3 regions of the Streptomyces sp. NPDC094032 genome follow, and region 3 is predicted to be linked to each of the others. Evidence: predicted binding sites of a transcription regulator. Region 3 holds the regulator's gene; each other region holds the start of a gene.
What was found. Region 3 encodes HrcA, which represses chaperone genes, less so after heat shock. Its sites were predicted from a motif close to TTNGCACTCNGNNNNNCNGAGTGCNAA; they were not measured.
Positions count from the first base shown of each region.

Region 1: groL (chaperonin GroEL) is a predicted target of HrcA. The motif match lies at 1,257-1,283, and genes of this name have one in related genera.
Region 2: groES (co-chaperone GroES) is a predicted target of HrcA. The motif match lies at 2,205-2,231, and genes of this name have one in related genera.

Region 1 covers NZ_JBEOUE010000002.1:119,876-124,139, forward strand. Annotated here, with positions in the region: gene thrC (threonine synthase) at 1-137, shown strand, start outside; gene ABTZ54_RS03505 (MoaD/ThiS family protein) at 153-431, shown strand; gene ABTZ54_RS03510 (cold-shock protein) at 870-1,076, shown strand; gene groL (chaperonin GroEL) at 1,413-3,035, shown strand; gene ABTZ54_RS03520 (Ig-like domain-containing protein) at 3,143-4,264, opposite strand, start outside.
Region 2 covers NZ_JBEOUE010000002.1:554,758-559,021, reverse strand. Annotated here, with positions in the region: gene groL (chaperonin GroEL) at 49-1,680, opposite strand; gene groES (co-chaperone GroES) at 1,797-2,105, opposite strand; gene ABTZ54_RS05730 (hypothetical protein) at 2,252-2,509, opposite strand; gene ABTZ54_RS05725 (polysaccharide deacetylase family protein) at 2,506-3,456, opposite strand; gene ABTZ54_RS05720 (THUMP-like domain-containing protein) at 3,558-4,264, shown strand, end outside.
Region 3 covers NZ_JBEOUE010000004.1:271,357-275,620, forward strand. Annotated here, with positions in the region: gene ABTZ54_RS09355 (DUF3097 domain-containing protein) at 1-415, opposite strand, end outside; gene ABTZ54_RS09360 (MBL fold metallo-hydrolase) at 513-1,235, opposite strand; gene hrcA (heat-inducible transcriptional repressor HrcA) at 1,415-2,434, shown strand; gene dnaJ (molecular chaperone DnaJ) at 2,435-3,571, shown strand; gene ABTZ54_RS09375 (nitronate monooxygenase) at 3,797-4,264, shown strand, end outside.

The DNA of each region.
Region 1 (4,264 bases), on a different contig from region 3:
ACCCGACGCTCACGACGGTGGTCCTCAACACCGGCGACGGGCTCAAGACCCTGGACGCCGTGGCCGACACCTCTCAGGCGACCGCCACCATCCGCCCGAGCCTGGACGCGTTCCGCGACGCGGGCCTGGCCCACTGAAAGGTCCGTGAACACATGGCCGTCAACGTCCGCATCCCCACCATCCTCCGCACCTACACCGGCGGTCAGTCCGAGGTGAAGGCCGAGGGGACGACCCTCGCCGAGGTCATCGCCGACCTGGAGAAGAACCACGCGGGCATCGCCGCGCGCGTCCTGGACGACCAGGGCAAGCTGCGCCGCTTCGTCAACGTGTACGTCAACGACGACGACGTGCGCTTCGAGCAGGGCCTGGAGACCGTGACGCCGGACGGCGCGGGCGTCTCCATCATCCCGGCGGTCGCCGGCGGCTGCTGAGCCCCCGCGCGCCCCCGGGCGCACGCCCGTACCCGCCCGCGCTTACCCGCGAGTACCCGTCTCACCTGAATTGCCCCTTCCGCGAGAAGAAGCGGAAGGGGCAATTCTGCATGGTTGAGCGCGATAGAGTTGGGGAAGTCCCCGCCGCTGCTCGTGTCAGACGCATATGAGAATGCGCCCCCGCACGGCAAGAAGTAGCCAAAGCGCCCGTGCCTTGTGTACCTTCTGCGTGCTTTGCCCGGCCCGACTTGACCCGGAATTCAAGGGAATCTCCCCAATTCGCCTTTCCTGGCTGCCCAGAATTCTCGTCCGATTGACCTGTTGCAGAGGGCAGTTGGGCAGATACATTCAGCGGCGGTCGACGCGTTCCGGCGCAGGGTCTGACCCGGGTCCGCGAAGTGCGGTCCCGCGCAAGGGCCAGTAATAGGGGAGTTAGGCATGGCTCAGGGCACCGTCAAGTGGTTCAACGCGGAGAAGGGCTACGGCTTCATCGCGGTCGACGGTGGTGCGGATGTTTTCGTCCACTACAGCGCGATCCAGATGGACGGCTACCGCAGCCTCGAAGAGGGGCAGCGGGTCGAGTTCGAGATCTCGCAGGGCCAGAAGGGTCCGCAGGCGGACATGGTCAAGCTCGCCGGCGCCTGAGCGCGGCGCGATCGGCCACCGACGCACCTCCGTCGAGGGGCCCGCATCCAGACCGGATGCGGGCCCCTCGTCATGTGCGCCCGGCTCGTGCGCCCGGCTCGTGCCTCCTGGGCGCTCCCAGGGGTGACCGATCCTCGGTAGTCGCTTGCACTCGCATGGGGCGAGTGCTAATCATTGGCGTTAGCACTCTGAAGGTGAGAGTGCTTAATCGAGGATCGGGCAGACGAGGCCCGCGGCCAGGTGGGGCAAGGAACCACAGGGCTCGGGGGCCGTCCGTCGCGGGCGTCGGCGCGGTCCAGGAGCGTTATCCACCCCAGTCCGGGAGGACCACTTCACATGGCCAAGATCATCGCGTTCGACGAGGAGGCCCGGCGCGGTCTCGAGCGCGGCATGAACCAGCTCGCTGACGCCGTCAAGGTCACCCTCGGCCCCAAGGGCCGCAACGTCGTCCTCGAGAAGAAGTGGGGCGCCCCCACGATCACCAACGATGGTGTCTCCATCGCCAAGGAGATCGAGCTCGAGGACCCGTACGAGAAGATCGGCGCCGAGCTGGTCAAGGAAGTCGCCAAGAAGACGGACGACGTCGCCGGCGACGGTACGACCACCGCCACCGTCCTCGCCCAGGCGCTCGTCCGCGAGGGCCTGCGCAACGTGGCCGCCGGTGCCAACCCGATGGCCCTCAAGCGCGGCATCGAGAAGGCCGTCGAGGCCGTCTCCGGCGCCCTGCTTGAGCAGGCGAAGGATGTCGAGACCAAGGAGCAGATCGCTTCCACGGCCTCCATCTCCGCCGCCGACACCCAGATCGGCGAGCTCATCGCCGAGGCGATGGACAAGGTCGGCAAGGAAGGCGTCATCACCGTCGAGGAGTCGCAGACCTTCGGTCTCGAGCTTGAGCTCACCGAGGGCATGCGCTTCGACAAGGGCTACATCTCGGCGTACTTCGCGACCGACATGGAGCGCATGGAGGCGGCCCTGGATGACCCGTACATCCTGATCGTCAACTCCAAGATCTCCTCCGTGAAGGACCTGCTCCCGCTCCTGGAGAAGGTCATGCAGTCGGGCAAGCCGCTGCTGATCATCGCCGAGGACGTCGAGGGCGAGGCCCTGTCCACGCTGGTCGTCAACAAGATCCGTGGCACCTTCAAGTCCGTCGCCGTCAAGGCCCCGGGCTTCGGCGACCGCCGCAAGGCCATGCTGAACGACATCGCCATCCTCACCGGCGGCACGGTCATCTCCGAGGAGGTCGGCCTCAAGCTGGAGAACGCGGGTCTCGACCTGCTGGGCCGTGCCCGCAAGGTCGTCATCACCAAGGACGAGACGACGATCGTCGACGGCTCGGGCGAGTCGGAGCAGGTCGCCGGCCGCGTGAACCAGATCCGTGCCGAGATCGAGAACAGCGACTCGGACTACGACCGCGAGAAGCTCCAGGAGCGCCTCGCGAAGCTGGCCGGCGGCGTGGCCGTCATCAAGGCCGGCGCCGCGACCGAGGTCGAGCTCAAGGAGCGCAAGCACCGCATCGAGGACGCCGTTCGCAACGCGAAGGCGGCCGTCGAGGAGGGCATCGTCGCCGGTGGCGGCGTCGCGCTCCTCCAGGCCTCCGCGGTCTTCGAGAAGCTGGAGCTGGACGGCGACGAGGCCACCGGTGCCAACGCCGTCAAGCTGGCCCTGGAGGCCCCGCTCAAGCAGATCGCCGTCAACGGTGGTCTCGAGGGTGGCGTCGTCGTCGAGAAGGTGCGCAACCTCCCCGTCGGCCACGGCCTGAACGCCGCGACCGGTGAGTACGTCGACATGATCGCCGAGGGCATCATCGACCCGGCGAAGGTGACCCGTTCCGCTCTGCAGAACGCGGCCTCCATCGCGGCGCTGTTCCTCACCACCGAGGCCGTCATCGCCGACAAGCCGGAGAAGGCGTCCGCGCCGGCCGGCGGCGGCATGCCGGGCGGTGACATGGACTTCTGATCCTCGCGGCGCGCGGCGCCTGAAGGATCGGCGGTTCATCGCTGAACGCCGAAGGGCGGCACCCCCCAGGGGGTGCCGCCCTTCAGTCGTTGCCGGGTACTACAGCGTCAGCGGACGTCGACGTAGTCCGCCACACCCGACGCCTGGAAGTGCGCGGAGTCGGCCACGTAGACGAGGTTGTACACGCCGTCGACCGTCGCCTTGTGCTTCAGCGCGATGTTGCCGTTGGGGGCGGTGTTGCCCTTGGCGACCGTGATCCACTTCGAGCTGCCCTTGGCACGGAACTGCAGCTGGAGCTGCTTGTAGGCCAGCGGCTTCCAGCCGGCCACGTTGTGCTGGAGCGTGCCCGTCACGGTCACCGTCGAGCCCTTGCGGACCGGCTCGGGGGCCGCGTTGACGTTCAGGATCCGGGTCTCGGCGCGGACCACGCGGAACGGGGAGCTGACGGACTCCGCGTAGTAGTCCGACGTGAGGTGCCGCAGCCGGAAGTAGCCGCCCTTGTTCCACACGGCCATGCCGAAGGAGGCGCGGGTGCTGGAGTAGAAGCCGGTCGAACCGATCTTCTTCCAGCCGGTCCTGCCGTCGGGCGACTGCTCCAGGAGCACCGTCTCGTAGGACGACGAACCCGACCAGCGCTCGTACGGGGAGCGCAGCTGCCCGTACACCTTGAGACGCGCGTCCGGCCCGAGCGAGTAGCCCACGGTCGTGGTGCGCGTGTCGAGGGGCATGACGAGCGTGCCCTGGATCGACGAGAAGGCCTGGAAGAGGTCCGCCGACTCGACGGTCCAGCCGGAGGCGTTGGGGCCCGCGGCGGCGACCAGCTTCGCCGTGTAGTTGCCGTCCGCGTCGGTCCGCACGATCTGCGGGAACGGGGTGGCCTCGTGGTAGTAGTCGTGCGGCGCGCCGAGGGTGACCTTGACCGGCTGGTCCGCGAGCGGGGCCCCGCCGTTGTCCGGGTCGGTGACCTTGCCGGTGATGGTGACGACCTCGCCGGTCACCGCGCGCGTCTTGTCGGCGGTGGCGGTGACCGTCATCTTCCGGGCCTGCCACTCGCTGAAGTAGCGCCAGTCGGAGGCGGAGCCGTGGACCTCGGAGCTGTTCTCGGTGAACGTGGCCTTGTACGACTCGTAGGCGCGGGTCGCCGGGATCGGGGCGCCGGCGAACTCGCCGGTGTCCGTGGTGACGGCCGAGTCGGCCGGGCCCTCCTCCGGGGTGGCGCGCTGGTACGA
Region 2 (4,264 bases), on a different contig from region 3:
ACGGGGGCACCGGGCCTCGTGACGTCAGCGCCTCAGCGCCTCAGTGGGTCAGTGCGAGTGGCCGTGGCCGCCGTGCGAGTGGCCCGCGTCCGCCGGCTCCTCTTCCTTCTTCTCGACGACCAGGGTCTCGGTCGTGAGCAGCAGGGAGGCGATCGAGGCGGCGTTCTCCAGGGCGGAGCGCGTCACCTTCACCGGGTCGATGACGCCGGCCTTGACCAGGTCGCCGTACTCGCCGGTCGCGGCGTTGAAGCCCTGGCCCTTGTCGAGCTCCGCCACCTTCGAGGTGATGACGTAGCCCTCAAGACCCGCGTTCTCGGCGATCCAGCGCAGCGGCTCGACCGCGGCGCGGCGGACGACCGCGACACCGGTGGCCTCGTCGCCGGTCTTGTCGAGGTTGCCCTCAAGGATCTTGACGGCGTGGACGAGCGCGGAGCCACCACCGGAGACGATGCCCTCCTCGACCGCGGCGCGGGTCGCGGAGATGGCGTCCTCCAGACGGTGCTTCTTCTCCTTCAGCTCCACCTCGGTGGCGGCGCCGACCTTGATCACGCACACGCCGCCGGCCAGCTTCGCGAGGCGCTCCTGGAGCTTCTCGCGGTCCCAGTCGGAGTCCGTGGACTCGATCTCGGCCTTGATCTGGTTGACGCGGCCGAGGACGTCCTCGGAGGAGCCGGCGCCGTCCACGATCGTGGTGTCGTCCTTGGAGACGGTCACGCGGCGGGCGGTGCCCAGCACGTCCAGACCGGCCTGGTCCAGCTTGAGGCCGACCTCCTCGGAGATGACGGTGGCACCGGTGAGGGTGGCCATGTCCTGGAGCATCGCCTTGCGGCGGTCACCGAAGCCGGGCGCCTTGACGGCGACGGCGTTGAAGGTGCCACGGATCTTGTTGACGACGAGGGTGGAGAGCGCCTCGCCCTCGACGTCCTCGGCGATGATCAGCAGCGGCTTGGAGCCACCGGCCTGGATGACCTTCTCAAGCAGCGGCAGGAGGTCCTGGATGGAGGAGATCTTGCCCTGGTTGATCAGGATGTACGGGTCGTCGAGGACGGCCTCCATACGCTCCTGGTCGGAGACCATGTACGGCGAGAGGTAGCCCTTGTCGAAGGCCATGCCCTCGGTGAACTCCAGCTCCAGGCCGAAGGTGTTGGACTCCTCGACGGTGATGACACCGTCCTTGCCGACCTTGTCCATCGCCTCGGCGATGAGCTCGCCGACCTGCTGGTCCTGCGCGGAGAGCGCGGCGACGGCGGCGATGTCGGACTTGTCGTCGATCGGGCGGGCGGTCGCGAGGAGCTCCTCGGACACGGCCTTGACCGCGGCGTCGATGCCCTTCTTCAGGGCGGCCGGGGAGGCGCCGGCGGCGACGTTGCGCAGGCCCTCGCGGACCAGCGCCTGGGCGAGCACGGTGGCGGTGGTGGTGCCGTCACCCGCGATGTCGTTGGTCTTGGTCGCCACCTCCTTCACGAGCTGGGCGCCCAGGTTCTCGTACGGGTCCTCGATCTCGACCTCACGGGCGATCGTGACACCGTCGTTGGTGATGGTGGGGGCGCCGAACTTCTTGTCGATGACGACGTTGCGGCCCTTGGGGCCGATCGTCACCTTCACCGTGTCGGCCAGCTTGTTGACGCCGCGCTCAAGGGCGCGACGGGCGTCCTCGTCGAACTTCAGGATCTTCGCCATGGAAGCGGTTCAGCCCTCTCGGAAATCGTGGAAAAAACCGCGCCCCTGAACGCCCGGAGAAACCAGGGGGTCAGGGGCGCGGCTCGAAGCGTCTGGTGACAGGTGCTTCGGTGGACTTACTTCTCGATGATCGCGAGCACGTCGCGAGCCGAGAGGACGAGGTACTCGTCACCGTTGTACTTGACCTCGGTGCCGCCGTACTTGCTGTAGAGCACGACGTCGCCGACCTTGACGTCGAGCGGCAGACGCTCGCCGTTCTCGAAGCGGCCCGGGCCCACGGCGAGGACGGCGCCCTCCTGGGGCTTCTCCTTCGCGGTGTCCGGGATGACCAGGCCGGAGGCCGTGGTCTGCTCGGCGTCGAGCGGCTGGACCACAATGCGGTCCTCGAGCGGCTGAATGGCAACCTTGGAGCTGGCGGTCGTCACGATCCGGCCTCCCCCTTCGGAGATCTCACGGGGTTAACTGTCTGGTGTGGCGACCAGGTGGATCCGTCGTCGCGGGTGCCGGACCTGCCTGTCGCTGTGTTGGCACTCTCCTGTGGGGAGTGCCAGAACCGAGACTATGACCGCGATTAGCACTCGGTCAAGCGGAGTGCCAATTCACGACCCCGTGGCGTGAGCCGGGGGCACCCCTGGAAGAACGCGCGGACGGAGCCCGCGGTTCCGTACGAGGGTGCCGTACGGGGCGGATGGGGCGAGACCTTCTCCGCCGCCTTGCGGCCCAGCCGTTCGATCGGGTCGATCGGATCGGGCGAGGACGCGCAGGCGGTCAGGGTGAGCAGCGCGCCGGCCAGGACCAGGGCGGCTGCCGGCCGACGCGCCCGGCTCATACGTAGTCCTCCAGCCTGGCCACCGCGTACCCCTTCGCCGTGATCGTGTTCATCACCCGCCGGATCATGTCCGGCATGGAGCCCTTCCAGTCCTCCTTGCCGCGGAAGTGCGTGAGGACGATGTCGCCGGGGTGCAGGTCCCGGTCCCACTCGCGCCACTCCATGTGGTCGGGGAAGGCCTCGGAGGCCCACAGCGGGACGGCCTTGACCCCGCAGCTCTTCGCCGCGCGCAGGGTGTCCTCGTTGTAGTTGCCGTACGGCGGCCGGAAGAGCACGGGCCGCTTGCCGAACTGCTTCTCGATGACGTCCTGCATCCCGCAGATCTCGCGCTTCTGGTCCGCGTAGTCGAGCCCGGGCAGATAGCGGTGGTTGAGGGTGTGGTTGTGCAGGGAGATGCCGCCCGGCTGGGACTTCTGCATCTTCCGGAAGTAGCCGTAGTCCTCCTTGACCAGGTAGTCGCTGAGGAACGCGCTGTACGGGAGCTTCAGCTCGCTCATCATCCGCAGCAGCGCCGGGTCCTTCTCCGCGCCGTCGTCGATCGTCAGGAAGACGACCTTCTGCTTGGTCGGCACGGTGGTGAAGACCGGCGGCAGCCCCTCCCCGTCGGTCTCGAAACCCTTACGGGTGGTGATCACCGGCTTCTTCTCGGGCGGCGCGGGCGCTTCGAGCGGCGGCTGGGCGAGCCCCCACTTCTTGGCGGCGGCCACCCGCGCGGCGCGCGCCGCGCGGACCCGGTCGACGTACGCGCTCAGCGCCCCGGCTGCGTTCTGGGGGTGCTGCGGATGCTGCGCGTGCTGCTGGCCGGCCGCGGGCTTCGGCGGTACGGACTCCCCGTCGGCGCCGGGTCCCGCGCAGGCGGAGCCGAGGGCGGCGACGAGGAGGGCGGCGCCGACCGCCCGTACGGAGCGATTCGTCCGCTTCTGTTCCTTTTGTCGTACTAGCTGCATGGCGCCGCATCCTGTCAGCGCCGGACCCCTCCCGGGCCCCGACACCACCGGCGCCGCCCGCACGGTCCCCCGGGCGGCCCACACCGCCCGCGCCCCTCAGAATGGGACGGGTGACCGACCTCGCCGCCTTCGCCTCCCTGCTCACCCCCGAGGGGCAGAGCCTCCTCGCCGCCCTGCGCGACTACGACCCCGCCCAGGAGCTGGCGGTCGCCTCCCGGCTGCGCCGCGAGCACCCCGCCGAGCTGGTCTCGGCGGCGCTCGGCCAGGCCCGGCTGCGGCAGCGGGCGGTGGCGAAGTTCGGCGCCGAGGACGCGTACCGCATGTACTTCACGCCCAACGGCGTCGAGCAGTCCACCCGGGCCACCGTCGGCGCCTACCGGGCGGCCCGCCTCAAGGAACTCGGCGTGCGCAGCGTCGCGGACCTCTGCTCCGGCATCGGCGGCGACGCCCTCGCGCTGGCCCGCGCCGGGATCTCGGTGCTGGCCGTCGACCGCGACCCGCTGACCGCCGAGGCGGCCCGCGCCAACGCGGCGGCGCTCGGCCTCGACGGCCTGATCGAGGTGCGCTGCGCGGACGTGACGGAGATCGACACCTCCCCGTACGACGCCGTCTTCGTCGACCCCGCCCGGCGCGGCGGCCGGGGCAGGATCTTCGACCCCGAGGCGTACTCGCCGCCGCTGTCCTGGGCGGTCGAGGCGGCCCGCAAGGCCCCGCACGCGGCCCTGAAGATCGCCCCGGGCATCCCGCACGAGGCGGTGCCCGAGGAGGCCGAGGCGGAGTGGATCTCGGACGGCGGGGACGTCAAGGA
Region 3 (4,264 bases):
GGTACTCGACGACGACGCCCTCGATCCGCAGGTCGTCGCCCCAGACCCGTTCCACCAGCTCGGCGTCGTGACGGCCCTCCACGTAGATCCGGCCCGCCCGCGCCACGCGCGCCCGCGCGCCCGGGACCGCGACCGAGCCGGAGGCCGTCCGGGCGGGGCGGGACGGGGCCGCGCGGGTCGGGCGGACCAGGGTGACGACCCGGCCCTCCAGGAGGTAGCCGCGCGGTTCCATCGGGAAGACCCGGTGCTTGCCGAAGCGGTCCTCCAGGGTCACCGTGTCCGCCTCGCAGCGGATCACGGCCCCGCAGAAGCCGGTCGTGACCTCCTCCACGACGAGATCGCGGTCCGCCGGGACCTCCGGGACGGGCGCCGAGCGCTTCCAGGGCGGAGTCAGGTCCGGGTTGTAGCTGCGCATGGGCTCGATTCCGTTCCGTCCTGTGGGGGTCGCGAGGTCGCGGTGAGCGGCCGAGGGAGCGTCAGGTCCCGCCCCACGGACGCGCATTCGGGCGACGCTACGACACCGCGAAGCGCCGTGCCAGCTCATCGCGCTGGCGGCGCACGAACGTGGCGTCCACCACCGCCCCGTGACCCGGCACGTACACCGCGTCCTCGCCGCCCAGGGACAGCAGCCGGTCGAGCGCCGCAGGCCAGCGGGCGGGCATCGCGTCCGGACCCGCCTGGGGCTCCCCGGACTCCTCGACCAGATCGCCGCAGAAGACGACCTCCGGCGCGCCCGGGACGAAGAGGGCCAGGTCGTGGCCCGAATGACCCGGGCCGACGTTGGCGAGCAGCACCTGGCGCCCGCCCAGGTCCAGGGTCCACTCGCCCGAGACCGTGTGGCGCGGCGCGACCAGGACCTCGGCCGCCTCCGCCGCCGCGTGGGCGTCCACCCCGTGCCGTACCGCGTCCCCGCACAGCTCGTCCCGCTCGCGCGGCAGCAGCGTGTCCATGCCCGCCGCCCCGAAGACCTCGGCCCCGGCGAAGACCGCCGTGCCCAGCACATGGTCGAAATGGGGATGGCTCAGTGCGATATGCGTCACCCGGCGGCAGCCCGTCAGCGCCCCCACCTGGGTCCGCAGCTCGGTGCCCTGCGCGAGGGTCGCGCCCGTGTCGTACAGCAGCACCGCGTCCCGCCCGATCACCAGGCCCACCGTGGCGTCCCAGCCCGGCAGCCGGCGCCTGCCGACCCCCTCCGCGAGGCGCTCCCAGCCGTACTCTTCCCATTCCACATCCATGCGGCGACGCTAACCGGTGCGACCCCGCCGACCCCGCCTCCTTGCCAGGAGCGATGTCGGCCGCCGTACACTGGCCGGGGGATTCCTGGCACTCGGGCAGGGCGAGTGCCAAAAGCGGAAGAACCGGAACCGGATCGAAGCCCGGATCGAAGCCCGACCGAGAGCTGGAGGTGTGCGCGGTGCTCAGCGAACGCAGACTCGAGGTGCTGCGCGCCATCGTCCAGGACTACGTCGGGACGGAGGAGCCGGTCGGCTCCAAGGCGCTCACCGAGCGCCACAAGCTGGGTGTGTCGCCCGCCACCGTGCGCAACGACATGGCGGTGCTGGAGGAGGAGGGCTACATCGCCCAGCCTCACACCAGCGCCGGGCGCATCCCCACCGACAAGGGCTACCGCCTCTTCGTGGACCGGCTGGCCGGCGTCAAGCCGCTGTCGACCCCCGAGCGGCGGGCGATCCACAACTTCCTCGACGGAGCCGTCGACCTCGACGACGTCGTCGGCCGCACGGTGCGGCTGCTCGCGCAGCTCACCCGGCAGGTCGCCGTCGTGCAGTACCCCTCGCTGACCCGCTCGACGGTCCGGCACGTGGAACTGCTGTCGCTGGCCCCCGCCCGGCTCATGCTGGTGCTCATCACCGACACCGGCCGGGTCGAGCAGCGTGTCATCGACTGCCCGGCGCCCTTCGGCGAGACCTCCCTGGCCGATCTGCGGGCCCGGCTCAACAGCCGGGTCGTCGGCCGCCGGTTCGCCGACGTGCCGCAGCTGGTGCAGGACCTGCCGGAGTCCTTCGAGGAGATCGAGGACCGCGGCACGGTCACCACCGTGCTCGCGACCCTCCTCGAAACGCTCGTGGAGGAGCAGGAGGAGCGGCTCATGATCGGCGGCACCGCCAATCTGACCCGCTTCGGACACGACTTCCCCCTGACGATCAGGCCCGTCCTGGAAGCCCTGGAGGAGCAGGTCGTGCTCCTCAAGCTGCTGGGCGAGGCCAAGGAATCGGGCATGACCGTACGCATCGGGCACGAGATCGCCCACGAGGGGCTGACGTCCACGTCGGTCGTCTCGGTCGGCTACGGTTCCGGCGGCGAGGCAGTCGCCAAACTCGGCGTGGTCGGACCGACCCGCATGGATTACCCCGGAACGATGGGAGCGGTACGCGCAGTGGCACGTTACGTCGGACAGATCCTGGCGGAGTCGTAAGTGGCCACGGACTACTACGCCGTGCTCGGCGTACGCCGCGACGCGTCGGCAGACGAGATCAAGAAGGCCTTCCGCCGACTCGCCCGTGAGCTTCACCCGGACGTGAACCCGGACCCGAAGACCCAGGAGCGGTTCAAGGAGATCAACGCCGCTTACGAGGTGCTGTCGGACCCGCAGAAGAAGCAGGTCTACGACCTCGGCGGCGACCCGCTGTCCGCCTCCGGCGGCGGTGGCGCGGGCGGCTTCGGCGCGGGCGGCTTCGGGAACTTCTCGGACATCATGGACGCGTTCTTCGGTACGGCGTCCCAGCGCGGCCCGCGCTCGCGCACCCGGCGCGGCCAGGACGCGATGATCCGCCTGGAGATCACCCTCGACGAGGCGGCCTTCGGCACCACGAAGGACATCCAGGTCGACACGGCTGTCGTCTGCACCACCTGCTCCGGTGAGGGCGCCGCGCCCGGCACGTCCGCGCAGACCTGTGACATGTGCCGCGGTCGCGGTGAGGTCTCGCAGGTCACCCGGTCGTTCCTCGGCCAGGTCATGACCTCCCGCCCCTGCCCGCAGTGCCAGGGCTTCGGCACCGTCGTCCCGACCCCGTGCCCCGAGTGCGCGGGCGACGGCCGGGTCCGTTCCCGTCGCACGCTCACGGTCAAGATCCCGGCCGGTGTCGACAACGGCACCCGGATCCAGCTGGCCGGCGAGGGCGAGGTCGGCCCCGGCGGCGGGCCCGCCGGCGACCTGTACGTCGAGATCCACGAGACCCCGCACGAGGTCTTCCAGCGGCGCGGCGACGACCTGCACTGCACGGTCACCATCCCGATGACCGCGGCGGCGCTCGGCACGAAGGTGCAGCTCCAGACGCTGGACGGCCTGGAGGACGTCGACATTCGCCCGGGCACCCAGTCCGGCCAGTCGATCCCGCTGCACGGCCGGGGCGTCACGCACCTGCGTGGCAACGGCCGGGGCGACCTGATCGTCCACGTCGAGGTCATGACCCCGTCCAAGCTGGACCCGGAGCAGGAGCGCCTGCTGCGCGAGCTGGCCAAGCTGCGCGGCGAGGAGCGCCCGACGGGGCAGTTCCAGCCGGGGCAGCAGGGGCTGTTCTCGCGGCTCAAGGATGCGTTCAACGGGCGGTAGGCGCTCGGCTGGGGGTCCGGGGGTCGTCCCCCGGGCCAGCACAGTCAGCCGGGGCAGCAGGGGCTGTTCTCGCGGTTGAAGGACGCGTCCAACGGGCGCTGAGCCCGTATGCCGTAAGTCCAGAGGCGGTTCCGCATCGAGCGGGGCCGCCTCTCGGCGTACCCCCTCCCGTATGCCGTCCCGTACCGATTCGGCCCGCCCGCGCGGGCATGACACGATGCCTGCATGTCCACCGCACTGAACGATCTCTCTCGTCATCCGATCGTGCAGGCCCCCATGGCGGGTGGCGCCTCTTCCCCCGAGCTCGTCGGTGCCGTGTGCGAGGCGGGGGCCCTCGGGTTCCTGGCCGGCGGGTACAAGACCGCGGGCGGGCTCTACCAGGAGATCAAACGGGTCCGCGGGCTCACCGGACAGCCCTTCGGGGTCAACCTCTTCATGCCGCAGAGCGGCCAGCCCGCCGACCCCGCCGCCGTCGAGGTCTACCGGCACCAGCTCGCCGGGGAGGCCGGCTGGTACGAGACGGAGCTCGGGGACCCCGACCAGGGCCGTGACGACGGGTACGAGTCCAAGCTGGCGATCCTGCTCGACGACCCGGTGCCGGTGGTCTCCTTCACCTTCGGCTGCCCCGACCGCGACGCGCTCGACGCCTTCGCCCGGGTCGGTACGTTCACGATCGTCACCGTCACCTCCGTC